DNA from 2 places in the Halomonas sp. IOP_31 genome. Region 2 is predicted to be linked to the other one. Evidence: predicted binding sites of a transcription regulator. Region 2 holds the regulator's gene; the other holds the start of a gene.

Region 1 (6,292 bases), on a different contig from region 2:
CGCCTGGCCCATCGCGGTGGCGATGTTGGTCATCCCGGGGCCGGTGATGATCAGGCACACGCCGGGCTTGCCGCTGGTCCGGGCGTAGCCGTCGGCCATGAACCCGGCGCCCTGCTCGTGGCGCGGGGTGACGTGGCGTATCGCTTGATCCTCGAGGCCGCGATACAGCTCGACGGTGTGCACGTCGGGAATGCCGAACACGGTATCGACGGCGTAGCGTTCGCGCAGCAAGCGGATCAGCAGTTCGGCGCAGGTCATTGTTTATCCTTTGGCTTCGGGCTTCGTTAGCATTTTTGGCTCGCGGCTCGCGGCTCGTAGCCCGTCGCTTTGCTTCAGAACACGAAGGTGTGCGCGATGAAGGCTATGATCGGCAGGGTGATCGCCGTGCGCAGCAGGAAGATCGCTACCAGTTCCCAGAGCTTGAGCGGGATCTTGGATTTGAGCAGCAGCGCGCCGATCTCGGACATGTAGATCAACTGGGTCAGCGACAGGCAGGCGATCACGAAGCGCGTCAGCTCGCTGTCGATGTCCTTGGCCAGCACCGCCGGCAGGAACATGTCGGCGAAGCCCACCAGGGTCGCCGGGGCGGCGGCCTGGGCCTCGGGAATGCGCAGCCACTCGAGCACCGGCACCATCGGGTAGGAGAGCCAGGTGAACAGCGGCGTAAACTCGGCGAGGATCAGCGCCACGGTACCGATCGCCACCACCAGCGGCAGCAGGCCGAGGAAGATGTCGGCGACGTTGAGCATCGCGCTGCGCGCCAGGGCACGCGGACCCGGGGCCGTTTCGGCGCGTGCCACGGCCTGACCGAGGCTGAAGCGCAGCACGCCCACCCGGCGGGTATTTTCCTCCTCGAGTCGGCAGCCCACCGGCTCGTAATAGCTGTTCGGCTTGCGCGACAGCGGCGGCAGGCGCGGCACCACGACGGCGGCGATCAATCCGGCGACCACCACGGTCAGGTAGAACTGCACGAACAGCTGATTGATGCCGATGAAGCTGGTCACCAGCAGCGCGAAGGCGATCGACACGATCGAGAAGTTGGTGGCGATCACCGACGCTTCGCGGCGGTTATAATAGCCCTGCTCGTACTGCTGGGTGGTGATCAGCACGCCCACCGTGCCGGAGCCCATCCACGAGGCGGTGGCGTCGATGGCGCTGCGCCCCGGCAGGCCGAAGATCAGCCGGAACGGCTTGCGCACCAGGCTGCCGATGAACTCCATGAAACCGAAGTCGACCAGGAACGGCAGCAGCAGAGCGGCGAAGAAGAAGAACGTCAGCAGCACCGGCGCCAGGTCGTTGAGCATCACGCCGCCGGTGAAATCGGCGATGATGAAGCCCGGTCCGACCTGGAAATAGGTCATCAGCGCGAACGCGGCACCCAGCACGCGCATGGCGAACCACAGCGGCTCGACGTCGAACAGTTCGTTGGCCGCGCCGTCGCGGGCCCAGCCCGGCCGGGTCAGCTTGACCAGCGCGGTCAGGATCACCGACAGGCACAGCACGGCCACGGCGATCGCCGGTAGCGCGGCGCCGAGCAGCGCCTTGAGCCCGTCGGCGAGCATGCCCATGCCGATATTGATGCCGTCGCCGGTGGAAAACGGGATCAGGAACATGCCGATCCCGATCAGCGAGGGGAGCAGGAACTTGATCAGCGCCCGCGGCTTGATGCGCCCGCCATCGGGCGCGTTGCTGTCGTTACGGCCTGCGGCCGTGGCTTGATTGGAAGACATGGTGGTTACCCATTGTTGTTGTCGATCAGCAAAGCGGATCAAAACGGCGCCGGCCGGCCACGACCAACGCCGTCGTGGATTAGCGGCGCTCGACGCCCGGCAGCACGCAGAGCATTTCATAGAGCAGGGTGGCGCCCATCAGCGCGGTATTGCCGCTGGTGTCGTAGGGCGGCGAGACCTCGACCAGGTCGCCGCCGACCACGTTCAGGCCCCAGGCGCCGCGCACGATCTCGAGCCCCTGTTGGGCGGTGAGGCCACCCATCTCGACGGTACCGGTGCCCGGCGCCACCGACGGGTCGAGGCCATCGATGTCGAACGAGATGTACACCGGGCCGTCGCCCATCTGCTCGCGGACCTCGGCCATCAGCGGCGCCAGCGACTGGTACCAGCACTGTTCGGCGGGCACTACGCGAAAGCCCTGGTCGCGGCACCAGTCGAAATCATCGGCGGCGTAGCCGGTGCCGCGCAGGCCGATCTGCACCACCCGCTGGCTGTCGAGCAGGCCCTCTTCCTGGGCGCGGCGGAACGGGCAGCCGTGGGCGACCTCCTCGCCGAACATGTGCTCATTGACGTCGGCGTGGGCGTCGATGTGGATCAGCCCCACCGGGCCGTGCTTGTTGGCGATGGCGCGCAGGACCGGCCAGGTCAGGGTGTGGTCGCCGCCCAGGGTCAGCGGCACGCAGCCCTGGGCGAGCACCTCGTCGTAGTAGCCACTGATGATGTCGAGGTTCTTGGGCAGGTTGAAGGTATTGATCGGCACGTCGCCGATGTCGGCCACCTGCAGGCTGTCGAACGGCGCGGCGCGGGTCGCCATGTTGTAGGGCCGCAGCATGCGCGATTCGTCGCGGATCTGGCGCGGGCCGAGCCGGGTGCCCGGGCGGTTGGAGGTGCCGATGTCCATGGGGATGCCGATGAAGGCGGCGTCCAGGCCGGCGGCCGTGGTCTGGGTCGGCAGGCGCAGCATCGTCGCCGGGCCGCCGAAACGCGGCATCTCGTTGCCGCCCAGCGGCTGGTTGAGGTTCGGCTTGTCCATGCGGCCTCCTGAAGCGGCATTGTTATCGATCACTGACGTTGTGTGTACTTTGCATGAACCATGCCAGCGCCTGGGCGGCGTGGTTGGCGGGCTGCATCCTCGCCGTGATTCATCGATGAATCGTTGGGGGCTCTTTGCGATTCATCCGTGTATCATTGATGCGAAAGTGAATCACATCTCGGGAAGCGACATGAGCGACATCGACAGCGCGGTGCTCTCGACCATCGTCGAGACCGCTCACGAGCATTTCTTCATCGTCGATGCCGAGGGCCGGGTTCGCAATGTCAGCCCCGGCAGCGCGGCGGTGTATGGATTGGGGCGCGAGGAGCTGTGTGCGAGCACCGTTCAGCAACTGGTCGAGCGCGGCGTGCTGTCGCCGTCGGTGACCCAGGAAGTGATGCGCACCCGCCAGCCGGCGCAATTGATGCAGCACACCGGCAGCGGCCGGCGGGTGATCGCCGAGGCGCATCCGGTATTCCTCGACGGCGTGCTGGTGCGCATCGTCTCGCGCTCGATGGATCTCACCGACCTGCAACTGCTGCAGGACGAATACGCGCTGCTGCAGCGGCGCTTCAGCGAACACCTGAAGCGTGGCGGAGCCCCGCCGCTGGACGAGGATCTAGAACTCGGCAGCCTGGAAGTGCGCAGCGGGGTGATGCGCGAGGTGGCGCTGCTGCTCAAGCGGGTCGCGCCCAGCGACGCCACGGTGCTGATGCTCGGCGAATCGGGCGTCGGCAAGACCGCCTTCGCGCGTCAGCTGCATTGCTGGAGCGCGCGTCGCGAGAAGCCGTTCATCGACGTCAATTGCGCGGCGATCCCCGAGGCGCTGTTCGAGTCCGAGATGTTCGGCTACCAGCCCGGGGCGTTCAGCGGCGCGGCCCGCCAGGGCAAGGCCGGGATGCTGGAGCTGGCCGACGGCGGCACGCTGTTTCTCGACGAGATCGGCGAGCTGCCGCTGGCGATGCAGAGCAAGCTGCTCAAGGTGATCCAGGACGGCGAGGTCACCCGGCTCGGCGACACCCGTTCGCGGCGGGTCGACTTCCGCCTGGTGGTGGCCTCGAACCAGGATCTCGCCGCGCGGGTCGAGAGCGGCGCCTTTCGCCTCGATTTGTACTACCGGCTCAACGTCATTCCGGTGACCCTGCCGCCGCTGCGCGAGCGCCGCGAGGATATTCCCGGGCTGGCGGAACTGCAGCTCGAGCGGCTCAACCAGCGCTACGGCCAGTCCAAGGTGCTGCACCCGAGCGTATGGCCGGAACTGATGGGCCGCGACTGGCCGGGCAACGTGCGCGAGCTGGAAAACTGGATGGAGCGCACCTGGCTGGCGAGTCCCGGCGAGCTGATCGGCGCGCCGACGAATGCGGCGAGTAGCGGCGCTCCCGAGCCGCCCGGCAGTCCTTGTGTCGACACTCCGGCGGGGTTGACCGAGGGCCAGACGCTGCGCCAGGCGCTCGACGCCACCGAGCGCGGAATTCTCGCCACACTGTGCGGCGAGCTGCCCAGCACCTATGCGCTGGCTACGCGGTTGGGCATCAGCCAGCCCAGCGTGGTGCGCAAGCTACGCAAGCACGGCCTGCGCATCGGCAACCCGTGTTGAGTCCGCGCCTGAACGACGACACCCCGCCAAGGCGGGGTGTCGCGGGTCTTGCCAGGCATTCGTGGCGCCGCGTCAGGGCAGTTCTTCCTCGCCGTCGGCGTTTTCCTTCTGCGCCGGCATCAAATCCTCGCGCTGCAGCTTGACCGAGATCAGCAGCGCCGAAGCGACATAGACCGACGAGTAGGTGCCCACGCCCACGCCGATGATCAGCGCCAGGGCGAAGTTCTGGATCATGTCGCCACCCAGCGTCAGCAGCGCCAGCAACACCAGCAGGGTGGTGCCGGAAGTCGCCAGAGTGCGCGACAGGGTCTGGTTGATCGCCTCGTTGAAGATCGTCGGCATGTGCTCGATGCGCGACTTGCGGATGTTCTCGCGGATCCGGTCGTAGACGATGATGGTGTCGTTGAGCGAATAGCCGATCACCGCCAGTACCGCCGCCAGCACGGTCAGGTCGAAATCGATCTGGAACAGCGAGAACACCCCGAGCACGATGATCACGTCGTGGACCAACGCCAGCAGCGCGCCCAGCGAGAACTTGTACTGGAAGCGCAGTGCCACGTAGAGCACCACCGCACCGAGGGCCACCAGCATGCCCAGACCGCTCTGGTCGCGCAGCTGGCCGCCGACCTGGGCGCCGACGAACTCGGCGCGCACCAGGCTGACGTTCTCGCCGCTCTGGCGCAGCACCTCGGTGACTTGCTGACCGACGCCGGGATCGAAGGCCTGCTGCAGGCGCACCAGGATCTCCGAGGGCGCGCCGAAGGTCTGCACCGAGACGTTGCTGAAGCCTGCACTCTCCAGCGCCTGGCGCACCGCCTCGAGCGCCGGCGCCGCGGCGTAGCGAATCTCGACCAGCGTGCCGCCGGTGAAGTCCAGCCCCAGATTGAGCTGCTGGAACAACAGCGAGAGCAGCGAGACCAGCAGCATCACGCCGGAGACGATGAAGGCCAGGCGGCGCTTGCCCATGAAATCGAACTGTCGCATCGCGTTAGCCCCTTAAATCCAGAGTTTCTTCACCGGCTTGCCGCCGACGGAGAGATTGACGATCGCGCGCGAGACCAGGATGCCGGTGAACATCGAGGTCAGGATGCCCAGCGACAGCGTCACGGCGAAGCCCTTGACCGGCCCGGTGCCGATCGAGAACAGGATCACCGCCACCAGCAGGGTGGTGATGTTGCCGTCGACGATCGACGTGAAGGCACGCTCGTAGCCGGCGTGGATCGCCTGCTGGATCGGCATCTTGGCGCGTACCTCTTCGCGGATGCGCTCGAAGATCAGCACGTTGGCGTCAACCGCCATGCCCAGCGTGAGCACGATACCGGCGATGCCGGGCAGCGTCAGGGTGGCGCCGAGCATCGACAGCGCGGCGACCAGCAGCACCAGGTTGGTGGCCAACGCCAGGTTGGCGACCACGCCGAACGCCTTGTAGCGGATCAGCATGAACGCCACCACCAGCAACATGCCGATCTCGACCGACAATATGCCCTGCTCGATGTTGCGCTTGCCGAGGCTCGGCCCGATGGTGCGCTCGGCGACGAAGTACATCGGCGCGGCGAGCGAACCGGAACGCAGCAGCAGGGCCAGTTCCTGGGCCTCGGTGGGTGAATCCAACCCGGTGATGCGAAAGCGGTTGCCCAGCGCGCTCTGAATGGTTGCCAAGCTGATGATGCCGCGCTCGACGTAGGGCTCGCGTTTCTCGACCTGCTTGCCGTCCTCCATCACCGTGCGGGTGCGGGTCTTGTTGTCGATGTAGATCACCGCCATCGAACGGCCGATGTTGGAGCGCGTGGCGCGGTTCATCAGCGTGCCGCCGGTGCCGTCGAGGTTGATGTTGACCTGCGGGCGGCCGTTCTGGTCGAAGCCGGTACTGGCGTTGGAAACGTTCTCGCCGGTGATGATCACGTCGCGCATCAGCTCGGCGGTACGTTGCTC
Region 2 (6,292 bases):
TGCCGCGAGCAACGCCTCGAGCGCATCGAGCGCCTGGCTGGCCTGCGGGCCCTCGGCTTTGATGGTCAGCCGGCTGCCACAGGGCGCGGCGAGCATCAGCAACGACATGATGTTGGCGGCATCGCCGCTGCGACCCTGATGATGAACGGTAACGCTGGCGTCGTAACCCTGACAGCACTGGACCAGCCTGGTCGCGGCACGGGCATGCAGGCCGCGCTTGTTGATCAGCGTCAGCTCACGCTGTGGCATCGGCGGCTCCCACGGCGGCGTGGATGCCCAATTCCCGATGACGAATTCGCACCCGGTAACGGCCGGTAAAGTGCTGCGCCAGACGTTCGGTCAGATACACTGAACGATGCTGGCCGCCGGTGCAGCCGATCGCCACCGTCAGATAACTGCGGTTGCTGGCGCGGTAGGCGGGCAACCAGCGTTCGAGCCAGTCGCGGATATCGTCGGCCATGGCGCCGACATCCGGATAATCCTCGAGAAAGGTCACGATCTCGGCATCTCGGCCATTGAACGGGCGCAGCCGCGGATCCCAGTAGGGATTGGGCAGGCAGCGGGCGTCGAAGACGGTATCGGCATCGAGCGGCACGCCGCGCTTGAAGCCGAACGATTCGAAGGTCAGCGTGAGCTGTTCGCTGGTATGGTGGGCGACCTGCTCGGCGATGCGTCCGCGCAGGTCGTGGACCGAGAGCTGCGAGGTATCCATCACCAGGTCGGCCAGATCCCGGATGTCCGCCAGTGCCTTCTCCTCGGACTCGATCGCCTCGGCCAGGGTCATCTGGCTATTACGGGTCAGCGGATGGCGGCGGCGGGTCGCCGAGTAGCGCTCGAGCAGGATCTTGTCCTCGGCGGTCAGATAGACCACCTGGCAATCGATGCCGCGCTGGCGCACGGCCTCGAGCTGCGCGGGAAAGCGCTCGAGGGCCGTGGGCAAGTTGCGCGCATCAATGCTGACCGCGACGCTGGCGCGCTTGCTGTCGGCCTGCTGGAGCTCATCGATCAGCGCATCGAGGAGCATCGCCGGCAGGTTGTCGATGGCATAGAAGCCCAGGTCCTCGAGTGCCTGGAGGGCGATCGACTTGCCGGATCCGGAGCGGCCACTGATGATCACGAGTTGCATGGGGCGGCTCCCTTGTCACGATGAGTCACGAGGCGGTCGTATGACGCTGGGCATACCAGACCCGAATTGAATAGGCCGGGGCGAATTAAAGCGCAGCCTTCAGGCTACCTGGCCTGCCGCGGCGCGCTACCGGCGCCGCCATCGAGGGCATGGATGGCATCGATGAGCGTTTCGTGCAGTTCACGCTGGCTGGCACTGTGGCGCAGCCGGTTGCGGGTGTCGGCGTCGTTCATGATGCCGGCGACCTGGGCGAGTAGCGCCAGGTGGGTGTCGTCGGCCTCTTCGGGTACCAGCAGCACGAACAGCAGGTCGACCGGTTCGCCATCGACTGCATCGAAATCGATCGGCTCCTGTAGCTTGATAAAGCCGGCTACTGGCGCCTTGCAATGGGGATTGCGCGCATGGGGAATGGCCACGCCATTGCCGATGCCGGTACTCCCCAGCCGTTCACGACCGATCAGCCGGCTGAACACCTCCTGGCTGTCCAGGCTAGGGGTGTTCTGGGCGATGAAGGTGCTGAAGAACTCAAGCACGCGCTTCTTGCTCCCCCCGGGCACGGCAAACAGAGTGCGTTCGGGGGGCAGTATGGTTTCCAGTGACATGATGGGGAGTCAGCGGGCGCCGGCGCCTTGCGCGCGGGCCTGGGCCTTTTCCTTGTGTTTGACGAGTTGGCGGTCGAGCTTGTCGGCCAGGGCATCGATGGCGGCGTACATGTCGCCGTTCTCGGCTTCGGCATGCAAGTCAGCACCCGCTGCGTGAAGCGTGCAGGCCGCCTGATGGCGTTCCTTCTCGATCGAGAGCGTTACCTGCACGGTGGTGATGTTGTCGTAGTGGCGTTCCAGCCGCGCCAACTTTTCGTTGACGTAGTCACGCAATGCATCCGTCAGTTCGACGTGATGGCCGGTGATGTTGGCTTGCATGGCACGTTCCTTTTCGACGAGTGATGGCCGATTGTAACCCTTTTTGCAGCTTAGCAAACCCCTCGCGGGATGGTGGCCGCAAACGTCGCTTGTCGAGAGCGGGAAGACATGTGAATCGACGTTTCGATGCGATAGGGCGCGGCACTTTCCTTGTGCCGGGGAGAGAGCTGCATATGTCTGAAGGAGCCTCAGGCGAGGCGTCTGCGTTCACCGGAGGAGGGGATGCCCAGCGCTTCGCGATACTTGGCGACGGTGCGTCGCGCCACCGCGATGCCATCGGCGGCGAGCAGCTCGACCAGCTTGCTGTCGGAAAGTGGCTTGCGCGGCGGCTCGTCGCCGATCAGCTTCTTCAGGCGTGCGCGTATCGCGGTGCTGGAGTGCGCATCGCCTTCGCTGCCGCCGCCGACATGGCTCGAGAAGAAGTACTTGAGTTCGAAGACGCCGCGCGGGGTATGAATGAACTTCTGTGTGGTGACCCGCGAGATGGTCGATTCGTGCATCTCCACGGTCTGGGCGATGTCGGCGAGCACCAGCGGTTTCATGGCCTCCTCGCCACGCTCGAGGAAGTCGAACTGGCGGATCATGATCTCGCGACCGACCTTGAGCAGGGTGTCGTTGCGACTCGACAGACTCTTGATCAACCAGCGCGCCTCCTGAAGGTGCTGCTTCATGAAGGTGTTGTCGTCGCTCTTGTCGGCGCGCTTGATCAAGGCGGCATAGTCGGGCTGGACGCGCAATCGCGGTAGCGCCTCGGGATTGAGCTCGATACGCCAGCCCTCGCGAGTATGGCGAGCCACCAGGTCGGGGATCACGTAATCCTCGCCACTGGCGTCGAAGGCTTGGCCGGGGCGTGGATCGAGGGCGCGGATCAGGGCGATCACCGCATCGAGCTGGGCATCGTCGAGACGCAGCCGACGCTTGAGCAACTTGCGGTCATCATTGGCCAGCGCGTCGAGAAACTGGCGTACCAGGCGCTTGGCCTGGGGCAGCAGCGGCGTATCGTCGGCCAGCGTAGCCAGTTGCAGCAGCAGACACTCGCGCAGGTCGCGGGCGAATACACCGGTGGGGTCGAACTGTTGAAGACGATGCAGAATCTGCTCGACCTCGGCGGCCTTGAGTCCGGAAAGCCCCTGGCTGCGCAGGCCTTCCGTCAATTCGTCGAGCTGACCGTCGAGATAGCCGTCGAGGTTGACTGCATCGATGAGACAGTCGGCGATCGCATGTTCGCGACTGTCGAGCCCGGTCATGTCGAGCTGCCAGCGAAGGTGATCCTGCAGGCTCTGATCGGCGGCGTTGCGCTCGAGATCGGGGCCGTCTTCGCTGCGCCCCGCGCTGGGGGCCAGGTCCTGGTAGGTGTCCGACCACTCGCTGTCCAGCGCGAGCTCCTCGGGGATGTCGCTGGCCCAGTCGTCGTCGGCGGCTTCGCCGACGGCGGCTTCGCCGTAGTCGTCCTCCATCTCGAGCATGGGATTGGCTTCCAGCGCCTGCTGGATCTCCTGGCGCAGATCCAGTGTCGATAGCTGCAGCAGCTGGATGGCCTGCTGCAGCTGAGGCGTCATGGTCAGCTGGGTGCCGACCCGAAGCTGCAGCGTGGGTTTCATTGCCATGACAAGCGTGACTTCACTGGCGGAATTTCCGACACGTTATCCTGACCGATGAGCTCTTGCAAGTTTAAAAGCAATAACCATGCCATCTATTTGTCTGGTACCGCTTGGCGCTATCTTGCGCAGGGCCGACGCGTTTGGCAGGCGCCGATTCTGCCCGGCAATGACAATCGCTCAGAGCCGGAATTCATTGCCCAGATAGACCTCGCGGACCTTCTGGCTGGCGAGGATCGCCTCGGCGTTACCCTCGGCGATGATCTGGCCGTCGCCGACGATGTAGGCGTTGTCACAGATATCCAGCGTCTCGCGCACGTTATGGTCGGTGATCAACACGCCGATGCCGCGATCGCGCAGCTGGCGGATGATCGACTTGATTTCGCCGACCGAGATCGGATCGACCCCGGCGAAAGGCTCGTCGAGCAGGATGAACGCCGGCTCGGTGGCCAGCGAGCGGGCGATCTCTACCCGCCGGCGCTCGCCACCGGACAGGCTCATGCCCATGTTGTCGCGAATATGGGTGATATGAAATTCCTCGAGCAGCTGTTCGAGCTGGTGCTTGCGTCCCGGCTTGTCCAGGTCGCGACGCGTCTCGAGGATCGCCATGATGTTGTCGGCGACCGACAGCTTGCGAAAGATCGAGGCTTCCTGAGGCAGGTAGCCAATGCCGGCGCGGGCGCGGTGATGCATTGCTGCCCGGCTGAGGTCCTGGTCGTCGATGCCCACCTCGCCGGCGTCGGCGCGTACCAGGCCGACGATCATGTAGAACGAGGTCGTCTTGCCAGCCCCGTTGGGGCCGAGCAGGCCGACGATACTGCCCTGGCCGATCGATAGGCTGATGTCCTGAACCACGCGGCGATTCTTGTAGCTCTTGGCCAGATGCCTGGCGAACAGTGTCTTCATCGCGCGGGACTCTCCTCTAGATTGGCCTCTAGATTGGCCTCTAGCCTGGCCTCGATCGGCGGGGTCATTGTTCGGCGGACTTCGGCGTCAGGCTCATGCGCACGCGCTCGTTCTCGGCTCCCTGGGCCTGGGAGCGCGCCTGGACCTGGCGGTTGTCGAGAAAATATTCGACATAGGCACCGCTGAAGGTATCTCTGGTCTGGCGTAGCTCGGCCTGACCGACGAGCTCGACGCGCCGCTCGCCGGCGTAGTAGATGATCGTATCGCCCCAGCCCTTGACCAGCGGGTCGTCGGGCGCCGGGCGCTGTTCGAGATAGGCGCGCTCGGCGTCGCCGATGGCGGTGACCTGGGTCACTTCGCCCTGGTCGTTGCGTTTGATCTCGACGCGCTGGGCGGTCAGTTGCATGCTGCCCTGCTGCATGTCGACGTCACCGGTGTAGACGGCGGTGCCGGCACGGTCATCGAGATCCAGGCGGTCGGCGGCGATATTGATCGGCTGGTCGGCATCGCTGTCCAGCGCCAGGGCCGGCGCGGCGAGAAGCGCTGCGCCGGCCAGGGTTAAGGCGGCGAAAAGGGTACGCATCATGTTCCTGAATCCTCGTCGATCGTCGGGTGATGGCCGCGTACGTTGCCGTTGAGCTGCAGGCGTCCAGTGTTCAGCCAGGCGTCGAAGCGATCGCCGCGCACGCGCTGCTGGAATTTGCGCAGTACGGCGTCGCTCTCGCTCCAGGCGTGGTTGTCGTCGGCATCGTAGATCAGCACCTCGCTGTTGATTCGCCAGCCCTCGCCGGGCGCCTCGAGCTGGGCGTTGCCGCTTAGCGTGAGCGGATTGGCGTTGGCCCCCAGCCTACCCGTGTCGGCACTGGCGAACCAGACCCGGCCGCGGTCGTCGACGAGCCGGGCATCGGGGGATTCGAGGCGCGTCACGTCATCAATCGGGGTATGCGTCAGGCGGGGTGTCGCGAGCCGCTGATAGGCGTTGCCGGCTGCGTCGAAGCGGGTCAGCTTGGCGTCTTCCAGATAGTAGTCGGGTTCGCCGCTTTCGGCCGTGGGAGGGGGAGCGGGTAGCGGGATATTGCGTTGCTCGATCAGCGCCAGGAGTCCGCCCAGCGCGAGCAGGATGAGTGCCAGCCACCATTTGGGTGAAAGCCGCGAGAGACGCTGGAGCATCGTTTAATTCCGGTCGTGGAGATAAGTGTCGAGTAGCGCCGTCCAGTGGCCCTGCATCTGCAGCAGTCCATCGCAGATATCGCGCACGGCGCCCTTGCCGCCGGGACGCTGGGTGACCCAGTCGGCCTGTTCACGGATATAGTCTGGCGCATTGGGCACGCTGATGCCGAGCCCCGCGCAGCGGATGGGGGCGAGGTCGGGCAGATCGTCGCCGCAATAGGCGATCTGCTCGAATTTGAGATCCAGCGTGTCGAGCAACTGGCGCAGCACGGTCAGCTTGTCGTCGCGCCCCTGGAAAACATGCTCGATGCCCAGTGCCGCGGCGCGCCACGCCACCATCGGCGACTCGCGGCCGGTAATGATCGCCACCTCGACGCCGGCCTGGCGCAGCAGCTTGATGCCCTGGCCATCCTGGGTGCTGAACGCCTTGGTTTCCTGGCCATCGGTCTGGAAATACAGCTGGCCGTCGGTCATCACGCCATCGACATCGAGGACCAGCAGGCGCACGCGACGGGCGCGCTCGGTCAGGTCGGGATTATTGGTCATGCTGTCTCCTCAGATCACGCCGCTGA

Evidence for each region. The regulator sigma-54, encoded in region 2, starts transcription at its own class of promoters, with help from an activator protein. The targets are predictions, from matches to a motif close to TGGCACNNNNNTTGCTNT.
Region 1: the regulator sigma-54 is predicted to act here: its motif matches at 2,812-2,829, upstream of speB (agmatinase).

Annotation. Positions count from the first base shown of each region.
Region 1 is NZ_JAIRBP010000044.1:10,143-16,434, forward strand. Features, by position in the region: partial or broken gene K7I12_RS15975 (thiamine pyrophosphate-binding protein) at 1-258, opposite strand, end outside; gene K7I12_RS15980 (YjiH family protein) at 333-1,730, opposite strand; gene speB (agmatinase) at 1,810-2,763, opposite strand; gene K7I12_RS15990 (sigma-54 interaction domain-containing protein) at 2,954-4,360, shown strand; gene secF (protein translocase subunit SecF) at 4,433-5,344, opposite strand; gene secD (protein translocase subunit SecD) at 5,357-6,292, opposite strand, start outside.
Region 2 is NZ_JAIRBP010000011.1:57,199-63,490, forward strand. Features, by position in the region: gene K7I12_RS07905 (HPr family phosphocarrier protein) at 1-249, opposite strand, end outside; gene rapZ (RNase adapter RapZ) at 236-1,126, opposite strand; gene ptsN (PTS IIA-like nitrogen regulatory protein PtsN) at 1,231-1,728, opposite strand; gene hpf (ribosome hibernation-promoting factor, HPF/YfiA family) at 1,738-2,046, opposite strand; gene K7I12_RS07925 (RNA polymerase factor sigma-54) at 2,235-3,653, opposite strand; gene lptB (LPS export ABC transporter ATP-binding protein) at 3,825-4,550, opposite strand; gene lptA (lipopolysaccharide transport periplasmic protein LptA) at 4,615-5,136, opposite strand; gene lptC (LPS export ABC transporter periplasmic protein LptC) at 5,133-5,720, opposite strand; gene K7I12_RS07945 (KdsC family phosphatase) at 5,724-6,266, opposite strand; gene K7I12_RS07950 (KpsF/GutQ family sugar-phosphate isomerase) at 6,276-6,292, opposite strand, start outside.